Regions from separate parts of the Azonexus sp. MM2026_4 genome, predicted to be linked through region 4. Evidence: riboswitches for the same ligand, from Rfam matches in the RefSeq annotation. Region 4 holds a riboswitch; each other region holds the start of a gene.

Region 1 (4,187 bases), 450 kb from region 4:
AAGAGCTACGCGATCGAACTTGACGAAGGCTTGCGTGCCGCCATCGTCGGGCGTGTCGGCTGGCCGGTGCCTTACTACTTGCAACTGATGTTCGAGCATCTGCGCGAAGAGAGCGAGGAATGCGGTCGGGCGCCGGATGCGGCGATGGTCGAGCTGGTATTCGAGAAACTGCTGGGCATGGGCTACCGCAACCATTTCGACTACTGGCGCCAGCGCCTGGACGAGGAACTCGGCCAGCCGGAGGCGGGGCACGCAGTAAGGATTTTGACGCAAATCTGCCGGTTGACTGCGGGCAACACCCGGGAAAACCTGGCGCAGGCGCTGGCCGCCGCCATCGGCGATCCGGCTGTGCGCGACAAGACGCTCAACTACCTGCTCGAAGTGCTGGTCAGCGATGGCTACTTAATTGAGCGCGCCGGTCGCTACGCGTTCCGCCTGGAATGGCTGCGTGTCTTCTGGCAACGGAGGCTGGCATGAACCGCGATACCGCCCTGAAACGTCCCGCCCTCTATAACCCGGCACTGTGGAGCCGCGACGAAGTGCGCGCCTACTACGTTGCCCGCCCGAAACTGCTCGCCCGCTTCATCGACGATTTCCGTCGCGAAAAACCGGGCACTCGCCCGCAACACAGGTTGATCCTCGGCCAGCGCGGCATGGGCAAATCCACCCTGCTGCGCCGCCTGGCGATTGCCGTTGATGACGACGCCGAGCTTGCCGCTGCCTGGATACCGCTGGTTTTCCCGGAGGAGCAGTACAACGTCGCCAGTCTTGCCGATTTCTGGCTCAACTGCCTTGATGCATTGGGCGGCTACCTGGAAAGCTACGGACGCGCCGCCGAAATGAGCGCCATCGACGCCGAAGTTGCGCGCCTCGATCGCAAGGACGGCGAGGGTGCCCTGCAGGCCTTGCTACGCAGCGCGGGAAAGCTGGGGCGCCGCCTGATCCTGCTCGTCGACAACATCGACTTGATTCTCGACCGCCTCAAGGACAAGGACTGGGCCTTGCGCGAAGCCCTGCAGGAACACCCGCAACTGATGCTGATCGGTGCCAGTAGTCGGGCGCTGGAAGCCAGCTACGACTACGGTCGTGCCTTCTACGATTTCTTCCGCATCGACGAGCTGCGCGGTCTCAGCGAAGAGGAAATGCGCGAGACCATCGTCAACCTCGCGCGCCGGCACGGTGCCGAAGCGCTGATCAGGCGAGTGCAGGAGGATTTCGGGCGCATGCGCGTGCTGCATACGCTGACCGGCGGCAACCCGCGTCTCGCCGTGCTGGCCTACGGCGTGTTGTTGAAGGGATTCGATAGCGATGTGTGCGCCGATCTCGAGAGCCTGCTCGATGAAGTGACGCCACAGTACAAGGCTCGCTTCGACGAACTGCCGGTGCAGGCGCAACTGTTGCTCGATAAGCTGGCCCTGCACTGGGACCCGATGACTGCTCGTCAGGTTGCCGATGCCCTGGGCTGGAACGTCAACCAGGCCTCGGCCCAGCTCGATCGTCTGGCCCAGGCCGGCATCGTCGAAAAGGTCAAGGCCGGGCAAGGCAAGCGCATGGCTTTCCAGGTTGCCGAACGCTTCTTCAACATCTGGTACCTGATGCGCGCCGGTCAACGTGCGCGGCGCAGGTTGATGCGGCTGGTCGGATTCCTGCATGCCTACTACAGCCTCGATCTCGCCGCCGGGCCGGATATGTTGCGCTGCGCCGAGCCGGCGCCATCGCGAGCGCCGCCAATCCGCCAAGCCGACGAACTGATGAGCGAAGTTCGCCGATTGTTCACCGCGCAGCAACACGAAGTGGTTGCAGGCACGGCGTTTTTGCGGGTAATCGTGGCGCTGCTTCCGTCTGCCGTGGAATTGCAGGTCGGCAAGCGCGTCCTGGCCGAGCTGGACGCCTCCGGCATTGGTGAGTCCCTGCAGCCGGTGCGTGCCGCCCTGGTGGCGGCGGTGGCCGGCAACGCCGAACTGCTCAACGACGTGGCGCCCGAAATCCGCTTGCCGGCGCGGGAGATCCTCGCCCGCATGGCGCCGTCGCTGGTCGCCGGCTAGCGCGGCGCGGGTATAATCGCCGCGTTCGACAAAACGGAACCCGGTGCGAGGCAACTCTATTCCGGGGCGGGCCCGCCGCTGTAACCGGGGACTCCGATCGCAATAGGCCACTACGAGCGGAAACAGACGCTCCGGGAAGGCGCGGTCAGGGGGACGATCCGGAAGCCAGAAGACCTGTCGGACGGAAAAACAGAAAGCCTGTGGACAGGGCTTCGTGTTCGCGTCTGGACGATGCGGGCACGAGGCCCTTTCGCTTTTGGAGAATCGGATGCATTCGTTCGCAATCGTCGCCCCCGACCGGGGCATCGAAAATTCGCTCAGACACAAGGTTGATCGCAAAACCAAGCCGCTCGGCGCGCTCGGTCAACTGGAGTCGCTCGCGGTGCGCATCGGCCTGATCCAGCAGACGCTGACGCCGTCGCTCGACCGGCCGCAGATGCTGGTCTTCGCCGGCGATCACGGCGCCGCCAGGGCCGGTGTCTCGGCCTATCCGCAGGACGTGACCTGGCAGATGGTCGAGAACTTCCTCGCCGGCGGCGCGGCGATCAACGTCTTCGCGCGCCAGAACGGGCTTGGCCTGGCGGTGGTCGATGCCGGTGTGGCGCACGATTTCGGCGGCCCGCGTGAAGGCCTGATCGATCTCAAGGTGGCGCCGGGCACGGCCAATTACCTGGAAACCCCGGCGATGACGGCAGCGCAATGCGCGCAGGCGATCGAACAGGGGGCGGGCGTGGTCTTCGGGCTGGCGGCAGCCGGCTGCAAGGTGGTCGGTTTCGGCGAAATGGGCATCGGCAACACCGCTTCGGCGTCCTTGATTACCCATTGCCTGACCGGCGTGCCACTGGCCGATTGCGTCGGGCGCGGCACCGGTCTCGACGATGCCGGGCTGGCGCGTAAACAGGCGCTGCTGGAGCAGGCGCTGACCCGCTATCGCGCCGCTGGCGGCGACGACGACGCCTTTGCCGTGCTCGCCGAGTTCGGCGGCTTCGAGATAGCAACCATGGCCGGCGCCATGCTGGCGGCGGCGGAAGCGAAGATGGTGCTGCTCATCGACGGCTTCATCGTCGGCGCGGCGGCGCTGGTCGCCGCGCGTCTCGAACCGGCCTTGCTCGACTACTGCGTCTTCTGCCACCGTTCGGCCGAGCCCGGCCAGCGTGCCCAGTTGCAGGCGTTGCAAGCCGAGCCGCTGCTCGACCTGGGCCTGCGCCTGGGCGAGGGCACCGGCGCCGCGCTGGCCTTTCCGCTGGTCCAGGCGGCGGTCGCCTTTCTCAACGAAATGGCCAGTTTCGAGTCGGCCGGCGTCGCCGGCTAGCCATGCTGCGCCGCGAGCTCGAATACTTCCTCGGCGCCCTGCGTTTCTTCACCCGGCTGCCGGTGCCGGCCTGGGTCGGTCATTCGGCCGAGGCGCTGCAGCATTCGGCGCGCTGGTTCCCGGCGGTCGGTCTGGTCGTCGGCGGGATTGGCGCGCTGGTCTACCTGGCAGCGCTGCAGTTCTGGCCGCAATCGGTGGCGGTACTGCTGGCGATGGCGGCGACGCTCTACGCCACCGGCGCCTTCCACGAGGACGGTCTGTCCGACACTGCCGACGGTCTCGGCGGCGGCTGGGAGAAGTCGCGCATCCTGGCGATCATGAAGGATTCGCGCGTCGGCAGTTACGGCGTGGTCGCGCTGTGGCTTGGGCTGACCGGCAAGTTCGTATTGCTGGCGGCGCTCGATCCGGCGCTGGTGCCGGTGGCGCTGCTCGCCGGCCATGCCTGCTCGCGCGGCTGCGCGACGCTGTTGCTGGCGAGCATGGACTACGTGCGCGACGACGCGCAGTCGAAGGCCAGGCCGCTGGCCAGCCGGCTGGCGCCGGGGGCGCTGCTGTTCGCCCTGGCGTTCGCGCTGGCGCCGCTACTCTGGCTTCCTTGGCCGCAAGCGGCGGCCGGCCTGCTGCTGGCGCTGCTGGCGACGGTCTGGCTGGCGGCCAAGTTCCGCCGCTGGCTGGGCGGTTACACCGGCGACTGCCTGGGCGCCACCCAGCAGCTCGCCGAAATCGCCTTCTACCTCGGATTGCTCGCGCAATGGCCGCGCTGACGCTGTACCTGGTGCGTCACCCGCGCCCCTTGATCGCGCCCGGCGTCTGTTACGGTCAGCTCGACA
Region 2 (4,187 bases), 1.9 Mb from region 4:
GGTTGCCCAGAGCGAAACGGGCCGATTGATGATCACGGCGCCGGCTGGCAGATCGTCCTCGCTGACGCCAAAACGCTGCATCACCGGATAATCGAAGATATCCTGGGTCGGCGTGGTCATGACGACGGGAATGCTGTCGGCCGGTGTCCCGTCGAGAATGCGTAGCGCCATGCCGGCCATCGTCCGCCCCTGCTCGGCGGCCGTGATGATGTGACCGCCCAGGGCGCCGGCATTGAGATGGAAGTCCCAGAACGTATAGGCGGGAAACGGACTGCCGGCGGTGATCCGGCTACCGTTCTCGGCCGGCGACAGGGCGCGGCCGCCCCCCTTGTCGCTCACCTGGCCGATCAGGAACAACAGGCTATCGGCGGGTAGCGCGGCGAGACGCCGGTGAACTTCCTCGATCGATGCATCCTTGAGCACGACGACATCGAAGCGCTTGCGCAGCTCGGGAAACACCGTTTGTTCGGCCACCTCGCCGATCCGCCTGCTGCTGGCGTCCGCCGTGGAAACGACGAAAGCCAGCGTGCGCACCCGCGGATGCACCCCGAGCGCCATGGCAACGGCATCGCCAATGGCGATTTCCTCGTTCACCCCAGTGATGTTGGCAACCCCCTCGGCCACCTCCGGGCGGAAATTGTTGTAGCCCCCGAAAACGATCGGCTGCTGCGGAAACAGGCGGGCACGATGACGGATCGCGAAATCGAAGGCGGCATTGTCGGCGACCACCACCACGTCGGGCGGGTATTCGGCGTACTTGACCGCCATCGCCTGCGCCAACGGCTCGATCTGCGCGCCGTAAGCGAAACGGCGGCTATCGAGATACTCGACGGAAAGCTCGATCTTCCTGCCGGAAGCAGCGAGGCGCGCCCGGAAAGCGTCCTCGATGCCGTCGCTCCAGGAATAGCCGCGATGGTAGGAATTGATGAAGAGGATGCGTGCCTCCGGCGTTCCCGCCGCGTTCGCGGCGCAACCCGCCATTCCCGCCAGCAAGACGAGGATGACGACGCACGAACGCAGGATGGCGGGAAGACCAGGCATGAGTTTGCTGAGTGATCAACGCTGAAAGGCATCATAGCGCACGATCCCGGACCTTTGTTTGCCGCCTTCCGTCTCACGTCGGCAGAATTGCAACGGTCGCGACAAGACCTTCGCCGGTTCCGCCCGCCCACCCGGACCAGGCGCCCCCGGCTCCGCTATAATCACGCCCGTTTCAGGTGCCGTGCGCGATATTCCTCGCCACGGTGAAACGGGAAAGCGGTGCGCCTCCGACGAGGCAATTCCGCTGCTGCCCCCGCAACGGTAAGCAAGTGCGGGCGCGCCATCGAGCCACTGGGTTTCCCCCCGGGAAGGCGGCGCGTCAAGACTTGCGAGCCCGGAGACCGGCCTGTGACGCAAGCGAAAGGACCACGGGGTGGTGGCGCCGGCTGATCCAGCCCAGTTTCCCCGTGCACTTTCTTTTCATCGCACACCGGCATGCGGGGACGCCTGCCGGCCAGGGGAAAATCATGCAAATCCGCCTCAAGCCCAGCGCAGCCCTTTTGCTGCCGCTCTTTGCCGGCAGCGCGCCGGCTGCCGCCGACCTCGGTACCGTTGTCGTCACCGCCACCCGTCAGGAAAACCGTGTCGCCGAAGTGCTCGCCGACGTTAGCGTCATCGACCGCGCGGAAATCGAACGCAGCGGCCAGGACACCGTCACCGAGCTGCTCGCCCGTCAGCCCGGCATCCAGACCGCGAGCAACGGCGGTCCCGGCACCACGACCAGCTTCTACCTGCGCGGCAGCAACTCGAACCAGACCAAGGTGCTGGTCGACGGCATCGCCATCAACTCGGCCGACCTCTCGGGCTCGCCGCTGCGCTTCCTGGCGCTGGCCAATATCGAGCGCATCGAGATCCTGCGCGGCCCGGCGGCCACGCTCTATGGCGCCGACGCTCTGGGCGGCGTGATCCACATCATCACCCGGCGCGGCGCGCCGGGCCTGCGCGCCGATGGCTACGTCGGCTACGGCAGCGACCATACCCGCGAGACCAGTGCCGGCGTCAGCGGCGGCGACGAACACTGGCGTTTCCGCGTCGAAGCCAACCACCGCGCCAGCGACGGCTTTTCGGCGCAGCGCCATGCCAGCAACCGCGACGCCGACGACGACGCCTACCGCAACACCGGCGGCAGTGCCGCGCTCTCCTTCATTCCCGCCGCCGGCCACGAGATCGGCGGCATCTGGCGGCGCAACGAGGGCCTCGTCCATTACGACAGCGGCAACCAGCCGGCGACCGGCAACTACGACGACCGCGCCCGCTTCACCACCGAGCAATGGCAGTTGTTCAGCCGCAACCGCCTGAGCGATGTCTGGACCAGCCGCCTGCAGTACGGCGAAGCCGAGGACCGCCAGAAATCCTATTACTGGGACGCCTGGGCCTGGCCGTTGCCGGTCGAGACGATCACCCGGCAGAACACGCGCAACCGGCAATTGAGCTGGCAGAACGACCTGACGCTGCCGCTCGGCAAGCTGCTGCTGGCGGCCGAACGCCAGGAGCAGGAAATCAGCCCCGACACCGGTTTTGCCCAGCGCCCGAAGGTCGACAACGACTCCGTCCTCGCCGGCTGGACCGCCAGCCTCGGCGACCATAGCTGGCAGCTCAACGCCCGCCGCGACGATCATTCCGAATTCGGTGGCGAAACCACCTGGGGCGTCGCCTACGGCTACCGCCTGAGCCGCGAACTGCGCGCCCACGCCAGCTACGGCACCGCCTTCAAGGCGCCGTCGGTGTACCAGTTGTTCATGACCTCGCCCTGGGGCAACGGCAATCCCGACCTCAAGCCGGAGAAATCGCGCAATCGCGAGATCGGGCTGAGTTGGGACAACGGCGTGCACGCACTGAGCGCCACCTGGTACCACAACCGGGTCAGCAACCTGATCGACTGGGTTTCCGATCCGGTCACCTGGATCGGCACCTACGAGAACGTCGACAAGGCCCGCCTCGAAGGCGCGACGCTGACCTACGCCGGCCGCTTCGGGCAATGGAACCTGCGCGCCAGCTACGACTGGCTGGATGCGAAGAACACCAGCAACGGTTTCGAACTGGGCCGGCGCGCCCGCGACAAGGCGATGCTCGGCGTCAGCCGCAACTGGGGGCCGCTCGAAACCGGCGTCGAAGTGCTGGGTGTCGGCAAGCGCTACAACACCAATACCGAAACCGGGCGCATGGGCGGCTACGGTCTGGTCAACCTGACCGCGCGTTACGCGATCACCGGCGAACTGGCGGTCGAGGCGCGCCTGAACAACCTGTTCGACAAGAAGTACGAAACCGCGCTCGGCTACAACACGCCCGGCATGAACGCCTTCGTCGGCCTGCGCTACAGCCCGAAGTAAGGAAACCGGCGGCGGGATTCCCGCCGCCCCCGCCCCCTACTCGCCCCGGATCAGCGCCACCAAGTCTTCCGTCGACGGCAGCGTTAACGCGTCACCCTCGTCGAGGATGCTGTCGGCCAGCGCCCGCTTGTCGTGGTGCAGGTTGACGATGCGTTCCTCGATGCTGCCCTTGCTGACCAGACGATAGACGGTGACCGGCCGGAGCTGGCCGATGCGGTGGGCGCGGCCCATCGCCTGGTCCTCGGCGGCCGGGTTCCACCAGGGGTCGGTGATCACCACGTAGTCGGCGGCGGTCAGGTTGAGGCCGAAGCCGCCGGCTTTCAGGCTGATCAGGAAGAGGTCGCTGTCGCCGGCCTGGAAGGCGGCGACGCGCTTGCTACGTTCGGCGGCCGGCGTCGCGCCGTCCAGGTACTGGTAGCTGATGCCGGCGGCGTCGAGCGGCGCGCGCAGGATCTGCAGGAAATCGACGAACTGGCTGAAGACCAGGGTCTTGTGCCCGTTGGCGGTGAGTTCGGCGGCCAGTTCGGCGAAGGCCTGCACCTTGGCGCCGACGATGCCGAATTCCGGGCTGACCAGGCGCGGATCGCAGGCGGCGCGGCGCAGTTTGGTCAGTTGCGCCAGGATGTTGAAACGCGCCTGCCCGGCCTGGGCATCGAGCGTCCCGACCTCGTCGATCGCTTGTCGGCGCAGCGCTTCGTAGTGCGCCGCCTCGGCGGACTCCGGAGCGACCGAGAGGATCAACTCGGTACGCGGCGGCAAATCCTGCAGCACCTGCGCCTTGGTGCGGCGCAGGACGAAGGGACCGATCAGGCGTTT
Region 3 (4,187 bases), 1.9 Mb from region 4:
CAGGCCAGTTTGTAGATTTCGTCGAGTTTCTTGCCGGAGGGCAGCGCCAGGTAGAGGTTGAGCGACTGCGCCTGGTCGATCCATTTCTGGCGCCGCGCCGCGGCTTCGATCAGCCACACCGGGTCGATCTCGAAGGCGGTGGCGTAGCGGGCTTTGAGTTCGTCGGGCACGCGGTCGATGCGGGCGAGCGAGCCGTCGAAATACTTGAGGTCGGCGACCATCACTTCGTCCCACAGGTCGAGCGCCTTGAGGTCGCGCACCAGCGCTTCGTTGACCACGGTGAATTCGCCGGACAGGTTGGATTTGACGTAGAGGTTCTGGTAGGCCGGCTCGATGCTGGCGGAGACGCCGACGATGTTGGAGATGGTCGCGGTCGGCGCGATGGCGACGCAGTTGGAGTTGCGCATGCCGTGGCGGGCGATGCGTTGCTTGAGCGCATCCCAGTCGAGGCGGCTGTCACGGTTGAGTTCGACCGCTTCGCCGCGCCCGGCTTCGAGCAGCGCGATGCTTTCGTGCGGCAGGATGCCGCGATCCCACAGGCTGCCGGTGAAGCTGGAGTAGCGGCCGCGCTCCTTTGCCAGTTCGGTCGACGCCCAGTAGGCCTGGTAGCAGACGGCTTCCATGCTGCGGTCGGCGAATTCGACGGCTTGCGGCGAGGCGTAGGCGATGCCGAGTTGGTACAGGCAATCGGCAAAGCCCATGATGCCCATGCCGACCGGGCGGTGGCGCAGGTTGGCGTTGCGCGCCTTGGGCGTCGCGTAGAAGTTGATGTCGACGACGTTGTCGAGCATGCGCATGGCCGTCTGCACGGTGCGGGCGAGCTTTGCCTGGTCAAGCTGGCCGTCCTTCAGGTGCGCCAGCAGATTGACCGAACCGAGGTTGCACACCGCCGTTTCCGAATCCGAGGTGTTCAGCGTGATTTCGGTGCACAGGTTGCTCGAATGGACGACGCCGACGTGCTGCTGCGGCGAGCGCAGGTTGCAGGCGTCCTTGAAGGTTATCCACGGATGCCCGGTCTCGAACAGCATGGTCAGCATCTTGCGCCACAGTTGCACGGCCGGCACTTTCTTGTGCAGCTTCAACTGGCCGGCGGCAGCCTTGGCTTCGTAGGCTTCATAGGCTTCGACAAAGGCGCGGCCGGATTTTTCGTGCAGGTCGGGGACGTCAACCGGCGAGAACAGCGTCCACTCGCCACCGGCGATCACGCGCTGCATGAACAGGTCGGGAATCCAGTTGGCGGTGTTCATGTCGTGCGTGCGGCGGCGCTCGTCGCCGGTGTTCTTGCGCAGTTCGAGGAATTCCTCGATGTCCAGGTGCCAGGTTTCCAGGTAGGCGCAGACGGCGCCCTTGCGCTTGCCGCCCTGGTTCACGGCGACCGCCGTGTCGTTGACCACCTTCAGGAAGGGAATGACGCCCTGGCTCTGGCCGTTGGTGCCCTTGATCCGGCTGCCCAGCGCGCGCACCGGCGTCCAGTCGTTGCCGAGGCCGCCGGCGTACTTCTGCAACAGCGCGTTTTCCTTGATCGATTGGTAGATGCCGTCGAGGTCGTCGGCCACCGTGGTCAGGTAGCAGGACGACAGTTGCGAATGCAGGGTGCCGCTGTTGAACAGGGTCGGCGTCGAGCACATGAAGTCGAAGCTGGAAATCAGGTCGTAGAACTCGATGGCGCGCGTTTCGCGGTCGATTTCGTTCAAGGCCAGGCCCATCGCCACGCGCATGAAGAAGAGCTGCGGCGTTTCGATGCGGCGGCCGTCGATGTGCAGGAAATAGCGGTCGTAAAGCGTCTGCAGGCCGAGGTAGCCGAACAGCTGGTTGCGCTCGGGCTTCAACGCGGCGGCCAGGCGCTCCAGATCGTAATCGGCCAGGCGCGGGTCGAGCAGTTCGGCGGCGATGCCGCGGGCGATGAATTTCGGGAAATAGCCGGCGTCGACCGCAGGATTTTGCGCCGCCTCGGCGCCGACCGCCTCTTCGTTCAGGCTGGCCAGCAGCAGGCGGGCGGTGGCGTAGTCGTAGCCCGGTTCGCGCTCGATCAGCGTGCGCGCGGCCAGAATCAGCGCCTGCTGGACGTCGGCCAGGGCGACACCGTCGTAGAGGTTGCGCAAGGCGTGGTCGAGGATGCTGCGCGCCGACACCTGCTCGCCCAGCCCGGCGCAGGCGGACTCGCAGCGGCGCAATAGCGCCGCCACGTCGAGCGGCCGGCGTTCGCCGTCCACCGTCACGTGCAGTTGCGGCACGCCCTGCACTTCCGCCAGCGTGGCGCGCTCGCCGGCGCGGCGTTCGCGGTAGAGCACGTAGGCGCGGGCAACGTCGTGTTCGCCGGAGCGCATCAGCGCCAGCTCGACCTGGTCCTGGATGTCCTCGATATGCACCGTACCGCCGTCCGGCAGACGGCGGGTCAGCGAGCGGACGACGGCCTCGGTAAGCTGGGCGACGACTTCGCGCACCCGCGACGAGACGGCGCTCTGGCTGCCCTCGACGGCGAGGAAGGCCTTGGTCATGGCCACCGAGATCTTCTCGGCGTTGAAGCCGACGACGGCGCCGTTGCGGCGGATGACCTGGAGAGCCGCCGTGCTGTGGGCGGAAAGATCGGAAAGACGGGCTAGGACGTTGACGGACACGGCGATTCTCCGGCATGGGGGGCGGAGAACCGGGACAGCGTGCGCCGGGCAAGACGAACGCCGCCGCGGGCAAAACCCGTTGCGACCTGCGACTCACGAACGAAAACCGGCTGCGACACGCTCATACCTTTCGCCAGGGACACCCCGCCCCATCGTTGGTTGGAAGGACGTTGCGGCAGGTCTCCTGGCTCTCGGCTCAACGCTTTCCACCGCCTTCCCGGTACGAAACCAGTGGCAAAGATGGGCAGAAAGCTCGCCGATGACAGTTGCGGGGGCAGCCCCGGATTCAAGGTCACAGACCTTTCACCGGATTCCCTTTTGATCCCTTGCGGGAACCGTCAACGCGGCGAAGTCTAGCTTCGCGTCATTGCCGCGTCAAGGCGCGGACACCATATTTAGTGGCCAGCAAGGAAATTTCCACTAACTGTAGTAACCACTCCCAAAGCCATTACCGACCGCCATTTTACGTAATTTAATTCACAATGATTAACCGCAACAATTCGTTGTTTATTAACCGAATTTTTGCATTGCAACAATCGAGTCTGTTCCGCTATAAATCGCGTTTTACTAATTATTAATTTTTGCCAACCATCAACTCACGCAGGAGACAGCACGTGACCAACCCGTACGCCCATGGCCTCGACAAGAATCCGGCCAACTACATCCCGCTTTCCCCGCTCACCTTCCTCGAACGCTCGGCCTTCATCTACCCGAAGCGAATCTCGGTGATCCAGGGCGAGCAGCGCTACACCTGGAAGGACAGCTACGCGCGCTGTCGCCAGCTCGCCTCGGCGCTGCAGCAGCGCGGCATCGGCAAGGGCGACACGGTGGCGGCGATGCTGCCCAACAGCAACGCCATGTTCGAATGCCATTTCGGCGTGCCGATGAGCGGCGCCGTGCTCAACACGCTGAACACCCGCCTCGACGCCGAAGCGATCGCCTTCATGCTGAGCCACGGCGAAGCCAAGGTGCTGATCACCGACCCGGAATTCTCGCCCGTGATCAAGGACGCCCTGGCCCTGCTCGAAGGACCGAAGCCGCAGGTCATCGACAGCCTCGACCCCGAGTTCACCGGCGGCGAAGCGCTCGGCGAGATCGACTACGAAGCCTTCATCGGCAACGGCGACCCGGAATTCGCCTGGGAACTGCCGGCCGACGAATGGGACCCGATCACCCTCAACTACACCTCGGGCACCACCGGTAACCCGAAGGGCGTCGTCTATCACCATCGCGGCGCCTACCTGAACGCCGCTTCCAACATCATTTCCTGGGGCATGCCGCCGCACTCGGTCTATCTGTGGACACTGCCGATGTTCCACTGCAACGGCTGGTGCTTCCCGTGGACGCTGGCCGCCAATGCCGGCACCAACGTCTGCCTGCGCAAGGTCGATCCGGCGCTGGTCTTCGGCCTGATCAAGGAACACAAGGTGACCCACATGTGCGGCGCACCGATCGTCTACGGCATGCTGATCAACGCCCCGGCCGAACTCAAGGCCGGCATCGAGCAGACGGTCAACGGCCTGATCGCCGGCGCCGCGCCCCCGGCGGCGATCATCGAGGGCGCCCAGA
Region 4 (4,187 bases):
CGTCGCTGGCGGTGCACAGCAGCAGTTTCCGGTTCGCCCACGGGTCTGCCAGCGGCAGCCAATCGATTTTCGGGCTGGTCAGGCGGCGGGCGGTGGTCTCGGGAAGGATCGCGATGCCGACCTCGTCCGCGACGAGGCTCACTACCGCGTCCAGGCTGCGTACCCGCACGCGGTAGTGGATGCCGCGCCCGTACTGGATGGCCTGGTTTTGTATGAAGCGGCTCAGGCCGCTTTCGGACGGCAGGCCGACGAAGGGATGTTGCAGGAGGTCGGCGAATGGCACACTGGCTTTCTGTCGCGGGCACTGCGCGGTAGGAAATACCGCCACCAGCCGATCCTCGCGAAAGAAACGGGTGTTCAGCCCCTCGGTCCGCACGTAGTTGGCGACGATGCCGATGTCGGCCTGCTCCTGGCGCATCGCCGACAGCACATCCTGGCTACCCAGTTCGCGCAGATCGATATCAAGCGCCTGGTGTTCGACAAGGAAGCGGCCGATCAGCGGCGGCAGGTATTCCGTCATCGCGGCGGTATTGCACAGCACCCGGACGGTGCTGCGGACGCCGTGCGCGAAGGCGGCCATTTCGGCGTGCAGCATCTCCAGTTCGCGCTCCAGCCGGCCCGCATGCCTGAGCAGCGTCCGCCCGGCGTCGGTCAATTTGACGCCGTGTTTCGAGCGCTGCAGCAGCGCCGTGCCCAGGGCATGCTCCATCTTCTGCAAGCGCGTGCTGGCGGCGGCCAGCGAAAGATGCACATTTTCTGCGCCACGGGTGATCGATCCGGCCTCGGCAATGGCTGCGAAGACGTGCAGGTCGTAAGTGGAAATACGATGCGGCAAGACGGATCGGTTGAGCGGCATGGTCGTCATCCTTCGGTTTTGGCAGAGGTTACCACCGCCAAGCTGTGATCGACAGGCGCCATCCTCTGGCTGATCATCGAGACATGGACACCGAAACGTATCTGATCATTGCTGCCGTGTTTCTCGCCGCCGGGGTGGTCAAGGGAATCTCCGGGCTGGGACTGCCGACCATTTCGATGGCGCTGCTCAGCTTGCTGATGGCGCCGGCCAAGGCCGCGATGCTCATGGTCCTGCCTTCGTTTGCGACCAATATCGCGCAGTGCTTCGGTCCGCATTGGCGGCGCCTGGCCCGGAATTTCTGGCCCCTGTGGGCTTGCCTGGCGCTGCTCACCCTCTACAGCCCGCTCGCCAGCATCGAGACGGCGGGAAGTCGGGCCACCGCTATCCTCGCTGTCGTGCTGATCGCCTATGGAATCTGGGGTCTGTGGAAGCCGAGCCTGCCGGAAATGCGCGCAGAAGCCCGGTGGACCGCAGCGCTCGTCGGTGCCTTGTCCGGTCTGGTCGCGGCAGCGACCGGCGTGTTCGTGATGCCGCTGGTGCCTTACCTGCAGTCGCTGCGCCTGGCCAAGGAGGAGTTCATGCAAGGGCTGGGGATCAGTTTCATGATTGCCACCGTGGCGCTGAGCATCCGGCTTGGCACGGCCAACGCGGAGGAACTGCTCGCCAACCTTCCCGGCTGCGCCACGGCCCTGGTCGCCGCCTTTCTGGGCCTCTGGATGGGTGGCCGACTGCGAGGGCGGTTGAATCCGAGCCAGTTTCAGCGCGCGCTTTATGGGGTTTTTGTCGCGCTGGGCTCGATCATGCTGAGCCGGGCCCTGTGATGATCCCCAAGGCGAGCGCTCGGGAAGCGCCGGCGCAGGCCCTGGAGCGGGCTTACCGTATGGCGCTGGGTGTGGAGGCCGCCGCGCGGCAAAGATTGGGCGATGGCGATCCCGCTTTCGTCGATCTGACGCAGTGGTTGCTTGCTGCCGAACTCCTCAGCCTCCTCGATGAACTGCGCGCGGGACTGCTGGTACCGTTCGATCCTCGCTCATGACTGCGTCAATCGCCATCCAGCCCGTCCCCATTTTCCCGAAACGGGTGGGCAAACCGGCTTTTCCCCGCCTGCGGTTTCCTTCGCCATGATGCCGGTGTTAGAATCGGCCCCGCTTTCAGGTACCCGTTTCGCATTGCGGATCGGGTTTAAACGGGAAGCCGGTGCGTCACCTTGCGTGGCAATTCCGGCGCAGCCCCCGCTGCTGTAAGCCTGACGACCCTGTTTTTGCCACTGTGTGTTCGCACACGGGAAGGTGCAGGGAAGGATGACGGCGAGCCAGAAGACCGACCTCAAAGCCAGGTAGTGCCATTCTCCGGGGTGATGAGAGCGGTTCTGAGACAGATGCGCGCGTGCTGGGCACGCCCTGACCTTCTCCGATTCGTGCTGATTTTCCCCGGGGGTTTCATCGCTTCGGGGAGGAAGTCATGCACATCATGGAAGGTTTTTTGCCGGTGGACCATGCCATCGGCTGGTCGCTGGCGTCGGCGCCGTTTCTTGCCTGGGGCGTGCATTCGGTGCGCCGGCAATTGCAGGCGCAGCCGGAGCAGCGCATGTTGCTCGGCGTTGCCGCCGCCTTTGCTTTTGTCCTCTCCGCGCTCAAGCTGCCGTCGGTCACCGGCAGTTGCTCGCATCCCACCGGCGTCGGGCTCGGCGCGCTGTTGTTCGGGCCGCTGGCGATGGTGCCGGTCGGCTTCGTCGTCCTGTTGTTCCAGGCGCTGTTGCTGGCGCACGGCGGGCTGACGACGCTGGGCGCCAATGTGTTTTCGATGGCCATCGTCGGGCCTTTCGTCGCCGCCGGGCTGTTCCGGCTCGGTCGCCGGCTCGGCCTGTCGCTCGCCGTCTGCGTGTTCACTGCTGCCTGCCTGGGCGATCTCGCCACCTATCTGACCACCGCGATCCAGCTGGCCTGGGCCTTTCCCGATCCGGCCGGCGGTTTTGCCGCCTCCTTGCTCAAGTTCGGCGGCATCTTCGCGATCACGCAGATTCCGCTGGCGATCAGCGAAGGGCTGCTGACGGTGCTGGTGGTCAATACCCTGACCCGCTTCAACGCTCAGGAACTGCAAGGCTTGCCGCTGTTTGCCGGAAACGGGGGCAAGGCATGAAGAAGCAGAATCTGTTGATTTTGGCCGCCGTTGTGCTGTTGACCGTGCTGCCGCTGTGGCTGGTGCCTTATCTGGGCATCGGCGGCGCCGACGGCGAGCTGTTCGGCGGCGCCGACGACAAGGCGCAGCAGGCCATCGCTACCGTCGCGCCGGGCTACCAGCGTTGGTTCGAGCCGCTACTGGAACCGGCCAGCGGCGAGATCGCCTCCTTGCTGTTTGCCTTGCAGGCGGCGCTGGGGGCCGGCGTCATCGGTTACTGGCTGGGTTGCGCGGTAACCCGCGACAAGCTGCGCAAACAAGGCGAAGCACAGGCGCCGCATGCTGATTGAGCAGGCGGCCTACGCCAACCGCTGGCGCGGCGTCAGCCCGGCGGCCAAGGCGGCGTTCGCGCTGGCCGGGCTACTGGCGGCCTTTGCCGCGGTGTCGCCGGGGGCAGCGCTGCGCCTGGCACTGTGCTCCGCCGTGCTGACCTGCGTCGGTGCCGGCGTGCCGGCGGGCCTCTACCTGCGCGTCGCGGCGCCGGCGGCGGGTTTTCTCGGCTTGTCCTGCGTCGGGCTGCTGGTGGCGGTCGATCCCGACAGCGGCTGGCGCTGGGCGCCGGAAGCCTGGCCGCAGGTCGCCGCGCTCGCCGGCCGCTCGCTCGCCGCGCTGGCGGCCTTGCTCGGGCTGGTGCTGACGACGCCGCTGTCCGACCTGATCGCGCTGCTGCGCCGCCTGCGCTGCCCGGCCGTGCTGCTCGACCTGATGGTGCTTTGCTACCGCATGCTCTTCGTCTTCTCGCAGGCGGTGCATGAGGTGCGCACGGCGCAGCAGGCGCGTCTGGGCGATGCGACGCTGCGCCACAGCCTGCGCTCGCTCGGCCAACTCACGGCCAACCTGGCGCTGCAGGTCTGGCAGCGCGCGCAGGCGCTGCATCTGGCGGCGCTGGCGCGCAACGGCGACGGCAGCCTGCGCTTCCTGACGCCGCAGTTCGCCCACACCGGGCGCGACACCGCGCTCGCCGTGCTGGCCGGCGGCGGCCTGCTGATCCTGGCGCGGTGGGCCTCCTGATGTTGCTCGAAGCTGTTTCGCTCAGCCACCGCTACGCCGACGGCAGCCTCGGCCTCGACGGCTGTTCGCTGGCCATCCGCCGTGGCAGCCGCAATGCGCTGCTCGGCGCCAATGGCTCCGGCAAGACCACCTTGCTCATGCA

The links. A riboswitch is a leader RNA that binds a small molecule or an ion and turns the genes downstream of it on or off. The one in region 4 is predicted to bind cobalamin.
Region 1: linked by a shared signal. The riboswitch ahead of cobT (nicotinate-nucleotide--dimethylbenzimidazole phosphoribosyltransferase) and the one ahead of AC0KWY_RS12990 (energy-coupling factor ABC transporter permease) in region 4 are both predicted to bind cobalamin.
Region 2: linked by a shared signal. The riboswitch ahead of AC0KWY_RS00085 (TonB-dependent receptor domain-containing protein) and the one ahead of AC0KWY_RS12990 (energy-coupling factor ABC transporter permease) in region 4 are both predicted to bind cobalamin.
Region 3: linked by a shared signal. The riboswitch ahead of AC0KWY_RS00100 (ribonucleoside-diphosphate reductase subunit alpha) and the one ahead of AC0KWY_RS12990 (energy-coupling factor ABC transporter permease) in region 4 are both predicted to bind cobalamin.

What each region holds. Positions count from the first base shown of each region.
Region 1 covers NZ_CM148380.1:3,198,425-3,202,611, forward strand. Annotated here, with positions in the region: gene AC0KWY_RS15030 (ATP-binding protein) at 1-477, shown strand, start outside; gene AC0KWY_RS15035 (AAA family ATPase) at 474-2,045, shown strand; cobalamin riboswitch at 2,081-2,219, shown strand; gene cobT (nicotinate-nucleotide--dimethylbenzimidazole phosphoribosyltransferase) at 2,314-3,357, shown strand; gene AC0KWY_RS15045 (adenosylcobinamide-GDP ribazoletransferase) at 3,360-4,121, shown strand; gene cobC (alpha-ribazole phosphatase family protein) at 4,109-4,187, shown strand, end outside.
Region 2 covers NZ_CM148380.1:33,745-37,931, reverse strand. Annotated here, with positions in the region: gene AC0KWY_RS00090 (sensor histidine kinase) at 1-1,041, opposite strand, end outside; cobalamin riboswitch at 1,199-1,405, shown strand; gene AC0KWY_RS00085 (TonB-dependent receptor domain-containing protein) at 1,509-3,371, shown strand; gene AC0KWY_RS00080 (DEAD/DEAH box helicase) at 3,408-4,187, opposite strand, start outside.
Region 3 covers NZ_CM148380.1:39,537-43,723, reverse strand. Annotated here, with positions in the region: gene AC0KWY_RS00100 (ribonucleoside-diphosphate reductase subunit alpha) at 1-2,618, opposite strand, end outside; cobalamin riboswitch at 2,777-2,973, opposite strand; gene AC0KWY_RS00095 (acyl-CoA synthetase) at 3,233-4,187, shown strand, end outside.
Region 4 covers NZ_CM148380.1:2,751,593-2,755,779, forward strand. Annotated here, with positions in the region: gene AC0KWY_RS12975 (LysR family transcriptional regulator) at 1-856, opposite strand, end outside; gene AC0KWY_RS12980 (sulfite exporter TauE/SafE family protein) at 940-1,677, shown strand; gene AC0KWY_RS12985 (hypothetical protein) at 1,677-1,892, shown strand; cobalamin riboswitch at 1,993-2,199, shown strand; gene AC0KWY_RS12990 (energy-coupling factor ABC transporter permease) at 2,318-2,995, shown strand; gene AC0KWY_RS12995 (energy-coupling factor ABC transporter substrate-binding protein) at 2,992-3,324, shown strand; gene cbiQ (cobalt ECF transporter T component CbiQ) at 3,314-4,045, shown strand; gene AC0KWY_RS13005 (energy-coupling factor ABC transporter ATP-binding protein) at 4,045-4,187, shown strand, end outside.